DNA from 2 places in the Streptomyces sp. BJ20 genome. Region 1 is predicted to be linked to the other one. Evidence: riboswitches for the same ligand, from Rfam matches in the RefSeq annotation. Region 1 holds a riboswitch; the other holds the start of a gene.

Evidence for each region. Region 1 has a riboswitch for S-adenosylmethionine ahead of MTR79_RS25700 (aminotransferase class V-fold PLP-dependent enzyme). Riboswitches for the same ligand answer to the same signal wherever they lie in the genome.
Region 2: linked by a shared signal. The riboswitch ahead of thrC (threonine synthase) and the one ahead of MTR79_RS25700 (aminotransferase class V-fold PLP-dependent enzyme) in region 1 are both predicted to bind S-adenosylmethionine.

The regions. Positions count from the first base shown of each region.
Region 1 is NZ_CP094918.1:5,679,087-5,686,973, reverse strand. It holds gene MTR79_RS25710 (cytochrome bc complex cytochrome b subunit) at 1-909, shown strand, start outside; gene trpD (anthranilate phosphoribosyltransferase) at 1,060-2,124, shown strand; SAM riboswitch class IV at 2,198-2,314, shown strand; gene MTR79_RS25700 (aminotransferase class V-fold PLP-dependent enzyme) at 2,673-4,049, shown strand; gene MTR79_RS25695 (Lrp/AsnC ligand binding domain-containing protein) at 4,184-4,465, opposite strand; gene MTR79_RS25690 (rhomboid family intramembrane serine protease) at 4,462-5,199, opposite strand; gene MTR79_RS25685 (hypothetical protein) at 5,355-5,594, shown strand; gene MTR79_RS25680 (NYN domain-containing protein) at 5,662-7,005, shown strand; gene MTR79_RS25675 (C40 family peptidase) at 7,237-7,887, shown strand, end outside.
Region 2 is NZ_CP094918.1:6,993,376-7,001,262, reverse strand. It holds gene MTR79_RS31455 (trehalose-6-phosphate synthase) at 1-563, opposite strand, end outside; gene MTR79_RS31450 (glucosyl-3-phosphoglycerate synthase) at 672-1,640, opposite strand; SAM riboswitch class I at 1,779-1,926, shown strand; gene thrC (threonine synthase) at 1,944-3,233, shown strand; gene MTR79_RS31440 (MoaD/ThiS family protein) at 3,323-3,598, shown strand; gene MTR79_RS31435 (cold-shock protein) at 4,029-4,232, shown strand; gene groL (chaperonin GroEL) at 4,587-6,209, shown strand; gene MTR79_RS31425 (NADH:flavin oxidoreductase) at 6,429-7,556, shown strand; gene MTR79_RS31420 (hypothetical protein) at 7,671-7,887, opposite strand, start outside.

The sequences.
Region 1 (7,887 bases):
ACGCAGTTCCCGGGTCCCGGAAAGACCAACAAGAACGTGGTCGGCATGCCGCTGCTGCCGGTGTACATGGCCAAGGCCGGAGGCTTCTTCTTCCTGGTCTTCGGTGTGCTCGCGGCCGTCGCCGCGATCGCCACGGTCAACCCGATCTGGTCCATCGGCCCCTACCGGCCCGACATGGTCTCCACCGGCGCCCAGCCCGACTGGTACATGGGCTTCTCCGAGGGTCTGATCCGTGTCATGCCGGGCTGGGAGATCAACTTCTGGGGTCACACGCTCGTCCTGGGCGTGTTCATCCCGCTGATGATCTTCCCGCTGGTCCTGGCCGCCATCGCCGTGTACCCGTTCATCGAGTCCTGGGTCACCGGCGACAAGCGCGAGCACCACATCCTGGACCGCCCGCGCAACGCCCCGACGCGCACCGCGTTCGGTGTCGCCTGGATGACGCTGTACTTCGTGCTCCTCGTCGGCGGCGGCAACGACATCTGGGCAACGCACTTCCACCTGTCGATCAACGCCATCACCTGGTTCGTCCGGATCGCGTTCTTCGTCGCCCCGGTCGTGGCGTTCATCGTCACCAAGCGGATCTGCCTCGGCCTCCAGCGCCGGGACAAGGAGAAGGTGCTGCACGGCCGCGAGTCGGGCATCATCAAGCGCCTGCCGCACGGTGAGTTCATCGAGGTCCACGAGCCGCTCAGCCAGGAGCAGCTGTACACCCTCACCGCGCACGAGCAGCCCAAGCCGCTCGAGCTCGGCCCGGAGGTCGACGAGAACGGCGTCCGGCGCAAGGTGAAGGCCAGCGAGAAGCTGCGCGCGAAGCTCAGCAAGGGCTTCTACGGCGAGGAGTCGCAGATTCCGAAGCCGACCGTCGAGGAGTACAAGGAGATCACGAGCGGCCACGGCCACCACTGATCCCGGAGTTTCTCCACACGTCGCCACACGACAGCGAAGGGCCCCCGTCCGTTCTGCGGACGGGGGCCCTTCGCCGTGCCCGCGGCTGGATAGGGTGGGTGCGGGACCCGTCCGGTCCCCGAGGACCCGCTACGACCGTCAGGAGCGACCATGAGCGCTGTGACCCCCGCTGGAGGCGACACCGCGGCGGGCCGCTCCTGGCCCGCCCTGTTGAACTCCCTCCTCGACGGCCGGGACCTGACCGCCGACGAGGCCGCCTGGGCGATGGACCTGATCATGCGGGGCGAGGCGACCGACGCGCAGATCGCCGGGTTCGCGGTGTCCCTGCGGGCCAAGGGCGAGACCGTCGACGAGATCACCGGCTGCGTGCGGGCGCTCTACGACCACGCCAACGTGATCGAGGTACCCGGCGCCACCGTCGACATCGTCGGCACCGGCGGCGACGGCGCCAAGACGGTGAACATCTCCACCATGTCCTCGATCGTCGTCGCCGGCACCGGCGCGAAGGTCGTCAAGCACGGCAACCGCGCCGCGTCCTCCGCCTCCGGCGCCTCCGACGTGCTGGAGAAGCTGGGCGTCAACCTCGAACTGACCCCGCGCCGGGTCGCCGAGGTCGCCGAGGAGGCCGGCATCACCTTCTGCTTCGCGGTGAAGTTCCACCCGGCGCTGCGCCATGTGGCCGCCGCCCGCGGCCAGCTCGGCGTCCGCACCGTGTTCAACTTCCTCGGCCCGCTCGCCAACCCGGCGAAGGTCGAGGCGCAGGCCGTCGGCGTCGCCGACGCCCGGATGGCGCCCATCATGGCCGGGGTGTTCGCCGGGCGCGGCAACTCCACCCTGGTGTTCCGCGGCGACGACGGCCTCGACGAGCTGACCACCACCGGCACCTCCAGGGTGTGGGTGGTCCGCGACGGCAAGGTCACCGAGGAGACCTTCGACCCGCGCGACGTCGGCATCGAGCTGGTCCCGGTGGAGGCGCTGCGCGGCGCCGACGCCTCCTACAACGCCGAGGTCGCCCGACGGCTGCTGGACGGCGAGCGCGGCCCCGTGCGGGACGCGGTCCTGCTGAACTCCGCGGCGGCGCTGGTGGCCCTGGAGCCCGGCAGCGGCACGCTCACCGAGCAGATCCGCGCCGGGATGGAGAAGGCCGCCGAGTCCATCGACTCCGGCGCCGCCAGGCGCGTCCTGGAACGCTGGGTCGCCGTCACCAACGCGTAGATCCTTCGTACGGCCGTCCCGCCATCCGATACGGGTTGCGGGACGGCCGTCGCCTCACGTACGTTCCCTCTCAGGTCATGAGTGACAGCCATCAGGCCCCGGCCGGCTGTCCGGCAACCCTCCGTCCGTGGCGGGGTGCCCCGGGTGAAGACCAGGCCGTGAGCAGCAGGGCTCACGGCAAGCGCGGACCCCTCGCACACCAGGGGTCCTGGTCGTCGAGGAGTCTTCTGTGAGCAAGCGAATGCGCTAGGGCCTTTCGTTCGGATCAGGCCGGTTGTGAGGCGCGGTGCGTCTTCGGCCGACCCGAGCGGGGTCCGGTGCGTGCAGCTGCAAGGCGGAGGAGGGCGTCAACGCGGAGCGTTGGCAACCGACGACAACGCCGCAGATGCGCGTGCCAGGGCCCGCGACGCCAGGGTGATCCGAACGGAAGGCCCTGAGGGCGTCGAGCCCCGCCTCCGCACACCCTTGTCACTTCCTTCTCCGCGCTGGAGCGACGCGTCGCGCCGTCCGCTCGCGCGAAGATCCGCCCTGCCCTTGGGAGTTCCGTCATGCCTGCTGCCGCCACCGCCACCGCCGTCGCCGCCGAGCCCTCCGTCTGCGCCCCGCTGCCCGTCCTCGGCCGGGACGTCGCCGTCCCCCTCGTCACCGGCGGCGAGGTCACCTACGCCGCCCTCGACCAAGCCGCCAGCGCCCCTGCCCTCCAGCGTGTCTGGGACGACGTGGCCGCCTACGCCCCCTACTACGGCAGCGTCCACCGCGGCGCCGGCTACCTCTCGCAGCTCTCCACCGACCTGTTCGAGAACGCCCGCCGTACCGTGGCCGAGTTCCTCGACTGCCGGGACGGGGACGAGGTGGTGTTCACCCGGTCCACCACCGACTCCCTCAACCTGCTCGCCGCCGCCCTGCCCGACGGCTGCGAGGTCTTCGTCTTCGAGACGGAGCACCACGCGGCGCTGCTGCCCTGGCGGCGGGCGGGCCGGGTGACCTTCCTCGACGCCCCCGACAGCCCCGCGCAGGCCGTCGCGGCCCTGGAGCGCGCCCTCGCCGACCGCGACCCCTACGGCCCCGCCCTGGTCTGCGTCACCGGCGCCTCCAACGTCACCGGCGAGCTGTGGCCGGTCCGCGAACTCGCCGCCGCCGCACACGCGCACGGCGCCCGGATCGTGCTGGACGCCGCCCAGCTCGCCCCGCACCGCGCGGTGTCCGTGCGCGAGCTGGACGTCGACTGGGTCGCCTTCTCCGGGCACAAGCTGTACGCGCCCTTCGGCTCCGGGGTGTTGGCCGGGCGTGCCGACTGGCTGCGCGAGGCCGAGCCGTACCTCGCCGGCGGCGGCGCCAGCCGCACGGTCGTCCGGCGCGCGGACGGGGGCGTGGACGTGCGGTGGCACGAGACCGCCGCCCGCCACGAGGCCGGCTCGCCCAACGTCATCGGCGCCTACGCCGTCGCCTCCGCCTGCAAGGCGCTCACCGAGGCGGGGTTCGAGGCGCTGGCCGCGCGGGAGGACGCGCTGGTGCGCGCGGTGCGGGAGGGGCTGGCGGACGTGCCTGAGGTGCGCTTCCTGTCCCTGTTCGGCGACGACGCGCCCCGGGTCGGGGTGCTGTCCTTCGTGGTCGACGGCTGGAACAGCTCCCATTTCGCGGCGGCGCTGTCCGCGGAGTACGGCATCGGGGTGCGGGACGGTCTGTTCTGCGCGCACCCGCTGGTGCGGAGGCTGCTGGGCGGCGACACGGGCGGTGCGGGGGAGTGCGGGGCGCCGGAGCCGGGGGCGCTGAACGCGATCCGGGTCAGCTTCGGGGCCGGGACGCCGGAGGAGCATGTCGCGCGGTTCGTGCGGGCGGTGCGGGAGCTCGTGCGGGACGGGGCGCGGTGGACGTACCGGACGGTGGACGGGCGGTGCGTGCCCGGCGCGTCGGGGCGCGCGTGAGCGGTCCTCGCCCCCGCCGCCCCTTCCCGTCCCTGGGGGCTGCGCCCCCAGACCCCCTCGTCCTCAAGCGCCGGACGGGCTGGAATCAGCCCCTCCGCGCTTGAGGAGCGGGTACGGGGCGCAGCCCCGGCAGGTCAGCTGTCCAGCCCGATGGCGAAGGCAGCCTCGAGATCGTGCTGGGAGTACGTCCGGAACGCCACATGCGTGTCCGTGCCCTCCACCCCCGGGATCTTGCTGATCCTGCCGGGGATCACCTCGGCGAGGTCCTCGTGCTCCCGCACCCGCACCATGGCGATCAGGTCGTACGTGCCGGTGACGGAGAAGACCTCGCTGACGCTGTCCAGCGCGGCGATCTGTTCCGCGATCTCGGGGATCCGGTCCACGCTGGTCTTGATGAGGACGATCGCGGTGATCACGGCTGGTTCTCTCCCTCGGGGGCCGGAGCAGGGGCGGACTTCACTGTAGTCGCCCCGCCGCGCCACACCCACGCGCAGCCGAAGCCCAGCGCGAAGCCCAGCAGGTGCGCCAGATAGGCCACCCCGGGGCCACCCTCCGGCGTCCGCCCGGCCGCCGCCCACTGCAGCGCCGCCCAGAACGGCAGCACCGCCCACGCGGGCAGCCGTACCGGCAGGAAGAAGGCGAACGGCAGGAGACTGGTGACCCGCCCGCGGGGGAACAGGAAGAGGAACGCTCCGAGCAGCGCCGAGATCGCCCCCGAGGCCCCGACCAGGGACCGCTCGGAGCCGGCGTTGGCGGCCGCGTACCCCAGCAGGGCGAGGTAGCCGCAGCCGGCGTAGCAGAGGGCGAACCGCATCCGGCCCATCCGTGCCTCGGTCAGCGGCCCGAACACGTGGAGGAACAGCATGTTGCCCAGCAGATGCACCCAGCTGCCGTGCACGAAGAGCGCCGTGGCGGGCGTGAGCACGGCCGCGGGGGACCCGTCGAACAGGTCTGCGGGGATCACGCCCCAGCGGCGGAAGTAGTCCCGCTGCGCGGCGAGCAGCTCCTCCCCGGAGCCGTGCGCCGGATGCAGCCCCGAGGCCGGCCCGATCAGGAAGACCAGGCAGCACAGCACGATCAGGGTGCGGGTGACCGGGGCTGGCGTGGTCCTCAGCGCCCCGGCGGCCGCCGCGGTCCAGTTGCGGATCATGGGTACAGAGCATGACGTAACCGGACGCAACCGTGCGGATCGCCTCGCCGCCGTGGACGGGCGGGCGGCGCGGGCCCGGCAGGCCGTAGGGTAACGAGCCACACGCACCGGCCGCCCGGTGCGTCAAGGACACTGGAGAAAGGCGAACAGCCACGATGACGGTTCCCCTGCCGACCGACTCGACGCGGTGGCGCTGCACCCTCTGCGGCAACCTCACCCGCTTCGACGTCACCCGCTCGTCGAAGGTCGTCGAGTACGTGCACCTCGATCTGGCCGGAGAGCCCAAGGTCGAGGAGAGCGAGGTGCTCGACGAGACGATCGAGTCGGTGCGGTGCCGCTGGTGCAACGCCGTGGACCAGGTGGAACTCGTGGACAGGCCGGGCGCCGGCTCCTGACACGGAGCCGGCCCCGCTGACGGCGGTCCCGCGGACGGGGCCGCACACAGGCATTGGGGTGTGACGGATGGTGGAGACCGCGGGCGGGGGGCCGCAGGACGGCGCCGCCGAGGTGCTCGACCGTCCGCTGCCCGACGGGGTGCGCCGCAAGGTCGTCCAGATCGTCGCGGACGGCTTCGGCGGACTCACCGTCGCCGAGCTGCCCGCACAGCTGAGGCAGTACGCCCGGTTCGCCCCGAACCGCCGCGCCAAGTTCGCCGGGAACGCGATGGCGGCGGCGCTGGAGACCGATCCGCTGTTCCGGCAGCGGATCGGGGAGAAGCTCAGAGAGTCGCAGCCGGAACTGACCGGCGCCCTCGACTCCGGCTCCCCGCCCCCGGCCGCGGACCCGCTCGATGTGGCGGCCGCGGCCTACGTGCTCCGCCCGCCGGGCTGGGTCAAGCTGGTCGCCGCCGCCGGAGAGGAGGCGCAGCGCGCCGACGCCGAGCGCGCCGACGAGCAGACCCGCGCCGAGCTGGAGCGGCTGCGCGCCGAACTGGACCGCGCCCGCGAGCACACCCGCTCCGAGACCGAGCGGCTGCGCGCCGAGCTGGACGCGGCGAAGAAGGAGACCGACTCCCTGCACCGCAAGCTGCGGTCCGCCCTCGCCGACGTCAAGCGCGGCGAGGCCGCCCTGCGCAAGCTGCGCGGGGAGATGGAGGCGGTGCGCGCCGAGGGCCAGGCCCAGGTGTCAGCCGCCGAGAGCGAGACCCGGCGCCTCAAGGCCCGGCTCGGGGAGACCGAGGCCGCCCTGGAGGCCGCCCGCCGCGCCGCCCGCGAGGGACGCAGCGTCGAGGACATGCGCGTACGGCTGCTGCTCGACACCGTGCTGGACGCCGCCCAGGGGCTGCGGCGCGAACTGGCGCTGCCTCCCGTGTCCGTGCGGCCCGCGGAGACCGTGGACGCCGTGGAGCCGGGCCGGATGACCCCCAAGGACATCGCCGCCCGCGCGCTCTCCGAGGACGACCCGGCCGTCCTCGACCAGCTCCTCGCCCTGCCGCAGGCGCATCTGGTCGTCGACGGCTACAACGTCACCAAGACCGGCTATCCGCAGATGCCGCTGGAGAAGCAGCGGCTGCGGCTGCTCGGCCAGCTCGCGCAGCTCGCCGCGCAGACCGGTGCCGAGGTCACCTGCGTCTTCGACGGCGCCGAACTGGCCGCGCCGGTGCTGCTGGCGCCGCCGCGCGGGGTGCGGGTGCTGTTCTCCAAGCCGGGCGTCACGGCCGACGAGCTCATCCGGCAGCTCGTGCGCGCGGAGCCGCCGGGGCGGCCGGTCATCGTCGTCTCCACCGACCGCGAGGTCGCCGACGGGGTCGCACGCGCCGGCGCACGCCCCGTGGCGTCAGCCGTGCTCCTCAAAAGGCTTTCTTAGTATCTGATGCATTTCCGTCCCTCGTGCAACGTACAGGGGCAATGCCCCAATTGACGGAACCGCTACACAACGTAGCGTCAGGACGGCGTCACTGCAGGTGAGTTGTCTCGGAATAAACGCGCTGTAGCGGAGATTTTGTGCCCAGGGATTTGAACTGATCACAAGAGAATCACTAGGGTCTGCCTTCGAACCCTCGCTCGCGCGATCACTCTCGAGAAGGAGCTCGTCTCCGTGGCGTCCCACCGTCGTCCCAAGCAGCCGAGCCGCGCACGCGTGACCGTGCTCACCACCGCCGCCGCCGCTGCCGTCGTCATGAGCTCGCAGGCCGCCAACGCGGCCCCCAGCGAGAAGCCGAGCAAGGACGAGGTCAAGGCCAAGGTCGACAAGCTCTACGAGCAGGCGGAGCAGGCCACCGAGAAGTACAACGGGGCCAAGGAGAAGCAGGAGAAGCTCCAGAAGGAGATCTCCACCATCCAGGACAACGTCGCCAAGGGTCAGCAGGAGCTCAACGACCTGCGCGACGGCCTCGGTTCGATGGCCAGCGCCCAGTACCGCAGCGGCGGCATCGACCCCTCCGTCCAGCTCTTCCTCTCCGCCGACCCGGACGACTACCTCGACAAGGCGTCCACCCTGGACCAGTTGAGCGCCCAGCAGGTCGACTCGCTGAAGAAGATCCAGGAGAAGCAGCGCGAACTGGCCCAGCAGCGCGCCGAGGCCGCCGAGAAGCTCAAGGACCTCTCCTCCACCCGGGCCGAACTGGGCAAGAAGAAGAAGGAAGTCCAGGGGAAGCTCGCTTCCGCGCAGAAGCTGCTCAACAGCCTCACCGCCGCCGAGAAGGCGCAGCTCGCCGAGGAGCAGAACCGCGCCACCCGCGCCAGCGAG
Region 2 (7,887 bases), 1.3 Mb from region 1:
TCGTCGGGAAGCATCGCGAAGTACTCGGGCGGCGCCCACGGCGTGTGCGAGAAGTGCCCGATGCGCAGGTCGGGGCGCAGCTCGCGGAGCATGCCGGGGACCAGGGTCAGGTGGTAGTCCTGCACCAGGACGGCCGCGCCCTCGGCGGCCTCCTCGGCCAGCGCCTCGGCGAACGCGCGGTTGTACGTCTCGTAGGACGCCCACTTGCTGCGGAACTCCGCGTCGAACACCGGCTCCAGCGGCGTCTGGTACAGCATGTGGTGGACGAACCACAGCACCGAGTTCGCGATGCCGTTGTACGCGTCCGCGTGCACGCCCGCCGGGATGTCCAGCATCCGCACGCCGTCCTCTCCGACCCCGCGCCGCACGGCCTCGCGGTCGTCGTCGGACAGCGCCGAGCACACCCACAGCGCGCCCGACTCGGGGCCGATGGCCGAGAGGCCGGAGACCAGTCCCCCACCGCCCCGTTTGCTCCTCAGCGAACCGTCGTCCGCCACCGCGTACGACACCGGCCCCCGGTTGGAGGCGACCAGCACCTGAGCTGCACCGAAGCTTGAAGCCATACGCCTCAACCTAGCCCGGCCCCCGGGGCCTCAAACGTGCCGGTGCGTCACACCGGCCGGCGGGCGACGAGGTCGCGCCACGCGGCTGCGTCGGGCCGGCCGGCGGGCTCAGGCCACCCGGCGCGCCATGTACTCCGCGATGTCCCTCATCGGCGGCCGCTCCTCCGTGTCCACCGAGTGCGTGCAGGGCTCGAAGGCGTCCCCGGCGCGCTCGAACTGGGTCAGCGACGGCCGCAGCAGATGCGCGCGGGCCAGCCGCAGCTGTGCGGTGCGGTAGATCGCGGCGGCCATCCGGCCGAGCGCCTGCCCGTCCTGGTGCCGGTGCTTGCGCACTCCCACGTCAACCTGGGCCAGCGCGTCCAGGCCCACCAGGTGCAGGGCGTCGACCAGCATGCCCAGCTCGACGCCGTACCCGACGGGGAACGGAAGCTGTTCCAGGAGGCCGCGGCGGGCCGCGTACTCGCCGCCCAGCGGCTGCACGAACCCGGCGAGCTGCGGCCAGTGCATGTTGAGCAGCGGGCGGGCCATCAGCTCCGTGACCCGGCCGCCCTGCCCGGCGCCCGCGCCGGTGGCGCTGCCGCCGGCCACGGTCAGCGGCCGGTCGTACATGGCCTTGACGAGCTGGAGGTCCGGATCGGTGAGCAGCGGGCCGACGATCCCGGTGACGAAGTCCGAGGAGAACTCCCTCAGGTCCGCGTCGACGAAGCACACGATGTCGCCGCGCGTGACCAGCAGGGACCGCCACAGCACCTCGCCCTTGCCGGGTACGGCCGGCAGACGGGGCAGAATGGCGTCCCGGTGGACGACGGTCGCGCCCGCCGCCGCGGCCACCTCGGAGGTGCGGTCGGTGGAGCCGGAGTCGATCACCACGACCTCGTCGACCAGGGGCGCCTGGAGCACCAGGTCGTGTCGGATGACGGAGACGATGTCACCGACCGTGGCCTCCTCGTTCAGCGCGGGCAGCACCACGCTCACGGTCTGTCCCGAGGCGCGTTTCGCCGCCAGGATCCGGTGCAGAGGGCGGTCGGACACCGACCAGGAGCGCTCGATCAGCCAGCGCTCGACTTCTTCCAGCACGGCGGACTCCTCACTGACCGGGGTGATCCATCTCGGTGTTCGGACGGCTCTCTCCGCCGTCAGGGCCTTCGGTTACAGTCTTGAACAGCGCCGACGGACCCCGCATCCCGGGGGGTGTCGGGGCGCACAACTGAACACCGCTCATCCAGAGGGGCAGAGGGATACGGCCCGATGAAGCCCCGGCAACCCTCCAGTCGGTTCCTGTCACGCGGACGTGGCGAGGCTCCCGGCTAGGGAAGGTGCCAAATCCGTCTCACGGCGAAGTGCGTCGTGAGGAAGATGAGGAGAAAGGGCCTCGCCTCCATGGCTGTGCAGACTGTTGCAAGCACCACCGACACCGCGAACTCCGTAGACCTGGGTCCCGCCGCCGCGCTGTCCTGCCGCGAGTGCGGCCACCGCGTGCCCCTCGGCCCGGTCTTCGCCTGCGAGGAGTGTTTCGGCCCGCTGGAGATCGCCTACGACTTCTCGGGCTACGACACCGAAGAGCTCCGCAAGCGCATCGAGGCGGGTCCCGCGAACATCTGGCGCTACGCGCCGCTGCTGCCCGTCCCCGCGGACGTGGCGACCAAGCCCAACCTGAACCCCGGCTGGACCAAGCTCGTCCAGGCGGACAACCTCGCCCGCGAGCTGGGCGTCACCGGCGGCCTCTACGTCAAGGACGACTCCGGCAACCCCACGCACTCCTTCAAGGACCGGGTCGTCGCCCAGGCCCTGGAGGCCGCGCGCGCCTTCGGTTTCACCACGCTGTCCTGCTCCTCCACCGGCAACCTGGCCGGCGCGGTCGGCGCCGCCGCCGCCCGGGCCGGCTTCCGCTCCTGCGTGTTCATCCCGCACGACCTGGAGCAGGGCAAGATCGTCATGGCCGCCGTCTACGGCGGGGAACTCGTCGGCATCGAGGGCAACTACGACGACGTGAACCGCTTCTGCTCCGAGCTGATCGGCGACCCGGCCGGCGAGGGCTGGGGCTTCGTCAACGTCAACCTGCGGCCGTACTACGCCGAGGGCTCCAAGACCCTCGCGTACGAGGTCTGCGAGCAGCTCGGCTGGCGGCTCCCGGACCAGATCGTCGTCCCGATCGCCTCCGGCTCGCAGCTCACGAAGATCGACAAGGGGCTCCAGGAGCTGATCAAGCTCGGGCTCGTCGAGGACAAGCCGTACAAGATCTTCGGTGCGCAGGCCGAGGGGTGCTCGCCGGTCTCCACGGCGTACAAGGCCGGGCACGACGTCGTCCGCCCGCAGAAGCCGGACACGATCGCCAAGTCGCTGGCGATCGGCAACCCGGCGGACGGGCCGTACGTCCTGGACATCGCGCGTCGTACGGGCGGCGCGGTGGAGGACGTCACGGACGCGCAGGTGGTCGAGGCGATCAAGCTGCTGGCGCGGACCGAGGGGATCTTCGCGGAGACCGCGGGCGGGGTCACGGTCGGCGTGACGAAGAAGCTGATCGAGGACGGGGTGCTGGATCCGTCCCTCACCACGGTGGTGTTGAACACCGGGGACGGGCTCAAGACGCTGGACGCCGTGGCGGGGACGGGACTGACGGCGACGATTCGTCCCAGCCTGGAGTCGTTCCGTGAGGCCGGGCTTGTCTGAGACTCGTTTCGTCATCGTCCGCGGGCCGGTGGGGGTTGTTCGCGCAGTTCCCCGCGCCCCTGGGTGTTCTACCTGACCGGAGGTTCAAAGTGAGCGTTACCGTCCGCATCCCCACCATCCTGCGCACCTACACGGGGGGCAAGGCCGAGGTGCCCGCCGAGGGGGCCACCCTCGGGGAGGTCATCCAGGACCTCGAGAAGAACCACACCGGCATCGCCGCGCGGGTGCTGGACGACCAGGGCAAGCTGCGCCGGTTCGTGAACGTGTACGTCAACGACGACGACGTGCGCTTCGAGCAGGGGCTGGAGACGGCCACCCCGGAGGGCGCCGGCGTCTCGATCATCCCGGCGGTCGCCGGAGGCTGATCATTACCTTCGGTAATGACCGTTACCGAGCGTTTGGGACTTTGCCCCCTCCGTGAGAGATCCGGAGGGGGTAATTCCATGAGGTTGAGCGCGGTAGAGTTGGGGAACGCGCTCCCGATCCATAGATCGGGAACCCTGAATTCCTGCCGCAGACCCGACTGGATGTAGCCAAAGTGCGGGCTCCTTTCGCGGCTTTTGTCTCCTTTGCCCGGCCCGACTTGCCCTGAATTCTGGCGAATTCATGTCACATTCCGGACCGGTGGCGTCCAGATTTCTCGTCCGATTGACCTGTTGCAGACGGCAGTTGGACAGATACATTCAGCCGCGGTCGACGCGTTCCGGCGCACGCCCCCAACCGTTGGGGGGTGAGGTCTGACCCGGGTCCGCGAAGTGTGGATCTGTGCAAGGGCCAGTAATAGGGGAGTTAGGCATGGCTCAGGGCACCGTCAAGTGGTTCAACGCGGAGAAGGGGTACGGCTTCATCGCGGTCGACGGTGGTGCGGATGTTTTCGTCCACTACAGCGCGATCCAGATGGACGGCTACCGCACCCTTGAAGAGGGCCAGCGGGTCGAGTTCGAGATCTCGCAGGGTCAGAAGGGCCCGCAGGCCGACATGGTTCGCGTCACCGCCTGAACGCGCTACCAGCAGCACGCGACATCTTCTGCCGGCGACAGGGCCCGCACCCTCCGGGGTGCGGGCCCTTCGTCATGCCCGGACGCGCCGTGTTCGCCCGGGGCTGATCGGGGCGCGAACCCTTGGTGCATCCGGTGCGCGCGCCTACGCGCCAGCGAAGCGTCTTGCACTCTCGGGGGTCGAGTGCTAATCATTGGCGTTAGCACTCTGAAGGTGAGAGTGACAACGAAGGACCGGGTCGGTGAGGCCCGCCAGGTCACGTGGGGCAAGGAACCACACGGCCGGCGAGCCGTCCGTCGCGGGCGCGGGCGCGGTCCGAAGGAATCACCCCCAGTCCTGGAGGGACCACTTCACATGGCCAAGATCATCGCGTTCGACGAGGAGGCGCGGCGCGGCCTCGAGCGCGGCATGAACCAGCTCGCGGACGCCGTGAAGGTGACGCTCGGCCCCAAGGGCCGCAACGTCGTCCTCGAGAAGAAGTGGGGCGCCCCCACGATCACCAACGATGGTGTCTCCATCGCCAAGGAGATCGAGCTCGAGGACCCGTACGAGAAGATCGGCGCCGAGCTGGTCAAGGAAGTCGCCAAGAAGACGGACGACGTCGCCGGTGACGGTACGACCACGGCGACCGTTCTCGCCCAGGCCCTGGTCAAGGAGGGCCTGCGCAACGTCGCCGCCGGCGCCAACCCGATGGCCCTGAAGCGCGGCATCGAGAAGGCCGTCGAGGCCGTCTCCGCCGCCCTGCTGGAGCAGGCGAAGGACGTGGAGACCAAGGAGCAGATCGCCTCCACCGCCTCCATCTCCGCCGCCGACACCCAGATCGGCGAGCTCATCGCCGAGGCCATGGACAAGGTCGGCAAGGAAGGCGTCATCACCGTCGAGGAGTCCCAGACCTTCGGTCTGGAGCTGGAGCTCACCGAGGGTATGCGCTTCGACAAGGGCTACATCTCGGCGTACTTCGCCACCGACATGGAGCGTATGGAGGCCGTCCTCGACGACCCGTACATCCTGATCGCGAACTCCAAGATCTCCAACGTCAAGGACCTGCTCCCGCTCCTGGAGAAGGTCATGCAGTCGGGCAAGCCGCTGCTGATCATCGCCGAGGACGTCGAGGGCGAGGCCCTGTCGACCCTGGTCGTCAACAAGATCCGCGGCACCTTCAAGTCCGTCGCCGTCAAGGCCCCGGGCTTCGGTGACCGCCGCAAGGCCATGCTCGGCGACATCGCCATCCTCACGGGCGGCGAGGTCATCTCCGAGGAGGTCGGCCTCAAGCTGGAGAACGCGACGATCGACCTGCTGGGCAAGGCCCGCAAGGTCGTCATCACCAAGGACGAGACCACCATCGTCGACGGTGCCGGCTCGGCCGACCAGGTCCAGGGCCGCGTGAACCAGATCCGCGCCGAGATCGAGAACAGCGACTCGGACTACGACCGCGAGAAGCTGCAGGAGCGCCTGGCGAAGCTCGCCGGCGGTGTCGCGGTCATCAAGGCCGGCGCCGCCACCGAGGTGGAGCTCAAGGAGCGCAAGCACCGCATCGAGGACGCCGTGCGCAACGCCAAGGCGGCCGTCGAGGAGGGCATCGTCGCCGGTGGTGGCGTGGCCCTGCTCCAGGCCTCCCAGGTGTTCGAGAAGCTGGAGCTCGAGGGTGACGAGGCGACCGGCGCCAACGCCGTGAAGCTCGCCCTGGAGGCCCCGCTGAAGCAGATCGCCGTCAACGGTGGTCTCGAGGGCGGCGTCGTCGTGGAGAAGGTCCGCAACCTCACGGTCGGCCACGGCCTGAACGCCGCGACCGGCGAGTACGTCGACATGATCGCCGAGGGCATCATCGACCCGGCCAAGGTGACGCGCTCCGCGCTGCAGAACGCCGCGTCGATCGCCGCGCTGTTCCTCACCACCGAGGCCGTCATCGCCGACAAGCCGGAGAAGGCCGCGGCCCCGGCCGGCGGCGGCATGCCGGGCGGTGACATGGACTTCTGAGCCTGACCCGTCAGGTTCGGACCCGTCCGAGATCCGGAGGGCGGCACTCCCCGCTCAGGGGGTGCCGCCCTTCGGCGTGTCCGGGCGCCGCACAGGGTGACCGGCGTCACGGACGTGGACGGGGGAGGGCGGGAATGCTCACCTCCGCATGCGGGTTCGACGAGGAGTGCGTTATATGCACGTACACATACCGTCGAGTATCCGCGAGGAGTTCTCCTGATGACCGTCGCCGCCTCCGCGACCACCGGACGAGCCGCCGAGACCCTGGCCCGGCCGGTCGCCCTCAACGGGCTGACCGTGCCCAACCGCATCGTCATGGCGCCCATGACCCGTCAGTTCTCGCCGGGCGGCGTGCCGGGGGAGGACGTCGCGTCCTACTACGCCCGCCGGGCCGCCGCCGGGGTCGGGCTGATCGTCACCGAGGGCACGTACGTCGACCACCCGTCCGCCGGCATCAGCGACCGCGTCCCCCGGTTCCACGGGGAGGAGCAGCTGGCCGGCTGGGCGAAGGTCGCGGAGGCGGTGCACGCGGCCGGAGGTCGCATCATGCCGCAGCTGTGGCACGTCGGCATGGTGCGCGAGCAGGGGAAGCCGCCCTTCCCGGAGGCGCCGGCGGTCGGCCCGTCGGGGCTGCGCCTGGACGGCACCGAGGGCGGCAAGGAGATGACCCGGGCCGACATCGACGACGTCGTGGCGGCGTTCGCGAAGGCGGCGGCCGACGCCGAGCGCATCGGTTTCGACGGCGTGGAGCTGCACGGCGCCCACGGCTACCTCATCGACCAGTTCCTGTGGGCGGGCACCAACCGCCGTACCGACGCCTACGGAGGCGACCCGGTGGCCCGCACCCGGTTCGCCGTGGAGATCGTGCAGGCCGTGCGCTCGGCCGTGTCGCCCGGCTTCCCCGTCGTCTTCCGCTTCTCGCAGTGGAAGGCCGACCACTACGGCGCCCGGCTCGCCGAGACCCCGCAGGAGCTGGAGGCGATCCTCACCCCGCTCGCCACGGCCGGCGTCGACGCCTTCCACGCGTCCACCCGCCGCTACTGGCTCCCCGAGTTCGACGGCTCCGACCTCAACCTGGCCGGCTGGACCCGCAAGCTGACCGGCCGTCCCGCGATCACGGTGGGATCGGTCGGCCTGGACGGTGAGTTCGGGCGCGCCTTCCTCGGTGAGGGCGCCGAGCTGCGGGGCATCGACGACCTTCTCGACCGCCTGGAGCGCGACGAGTTCGACATGGTCGCGGTGGGGCGCGCGGTCCTCCAGGACCCGGAGTGGGCGGCGAAGGTGCTGGCCGGCCGCTTCGACGAGCTGACCTCGTACGACGCGTCGTCGCTGAAGTCGCTGAGCTGAGTCCGGGCCCTGTGCGGGCCCTGTGCGGGCCCTGTGCGGGCCCGGCGCGGGCCGAGGCGCGGCGTCCCCGGTCAGGGGGCGCCGCGCCTTTGTGCCGCACGGAGTTCGCGCGGCTCAGATGTTCCCCATCGGTTCGATGTCCACGTGGACCGGGTTGCCCCAGACGCGGAGGACCTCGTAGTCGGTGAACTCGTGGACGACGCGGTAGGCCGTCGCCGGGCGGGCCATGCGGAGCTGGGCCTTGACGAAGAGTTCCGCCTCGCGGCGGTCGCGGCGCGGGGTGCCGCACAGCTGCCACGCCTGGCCGTTCCACATCTCCGGCAGCCAGCGC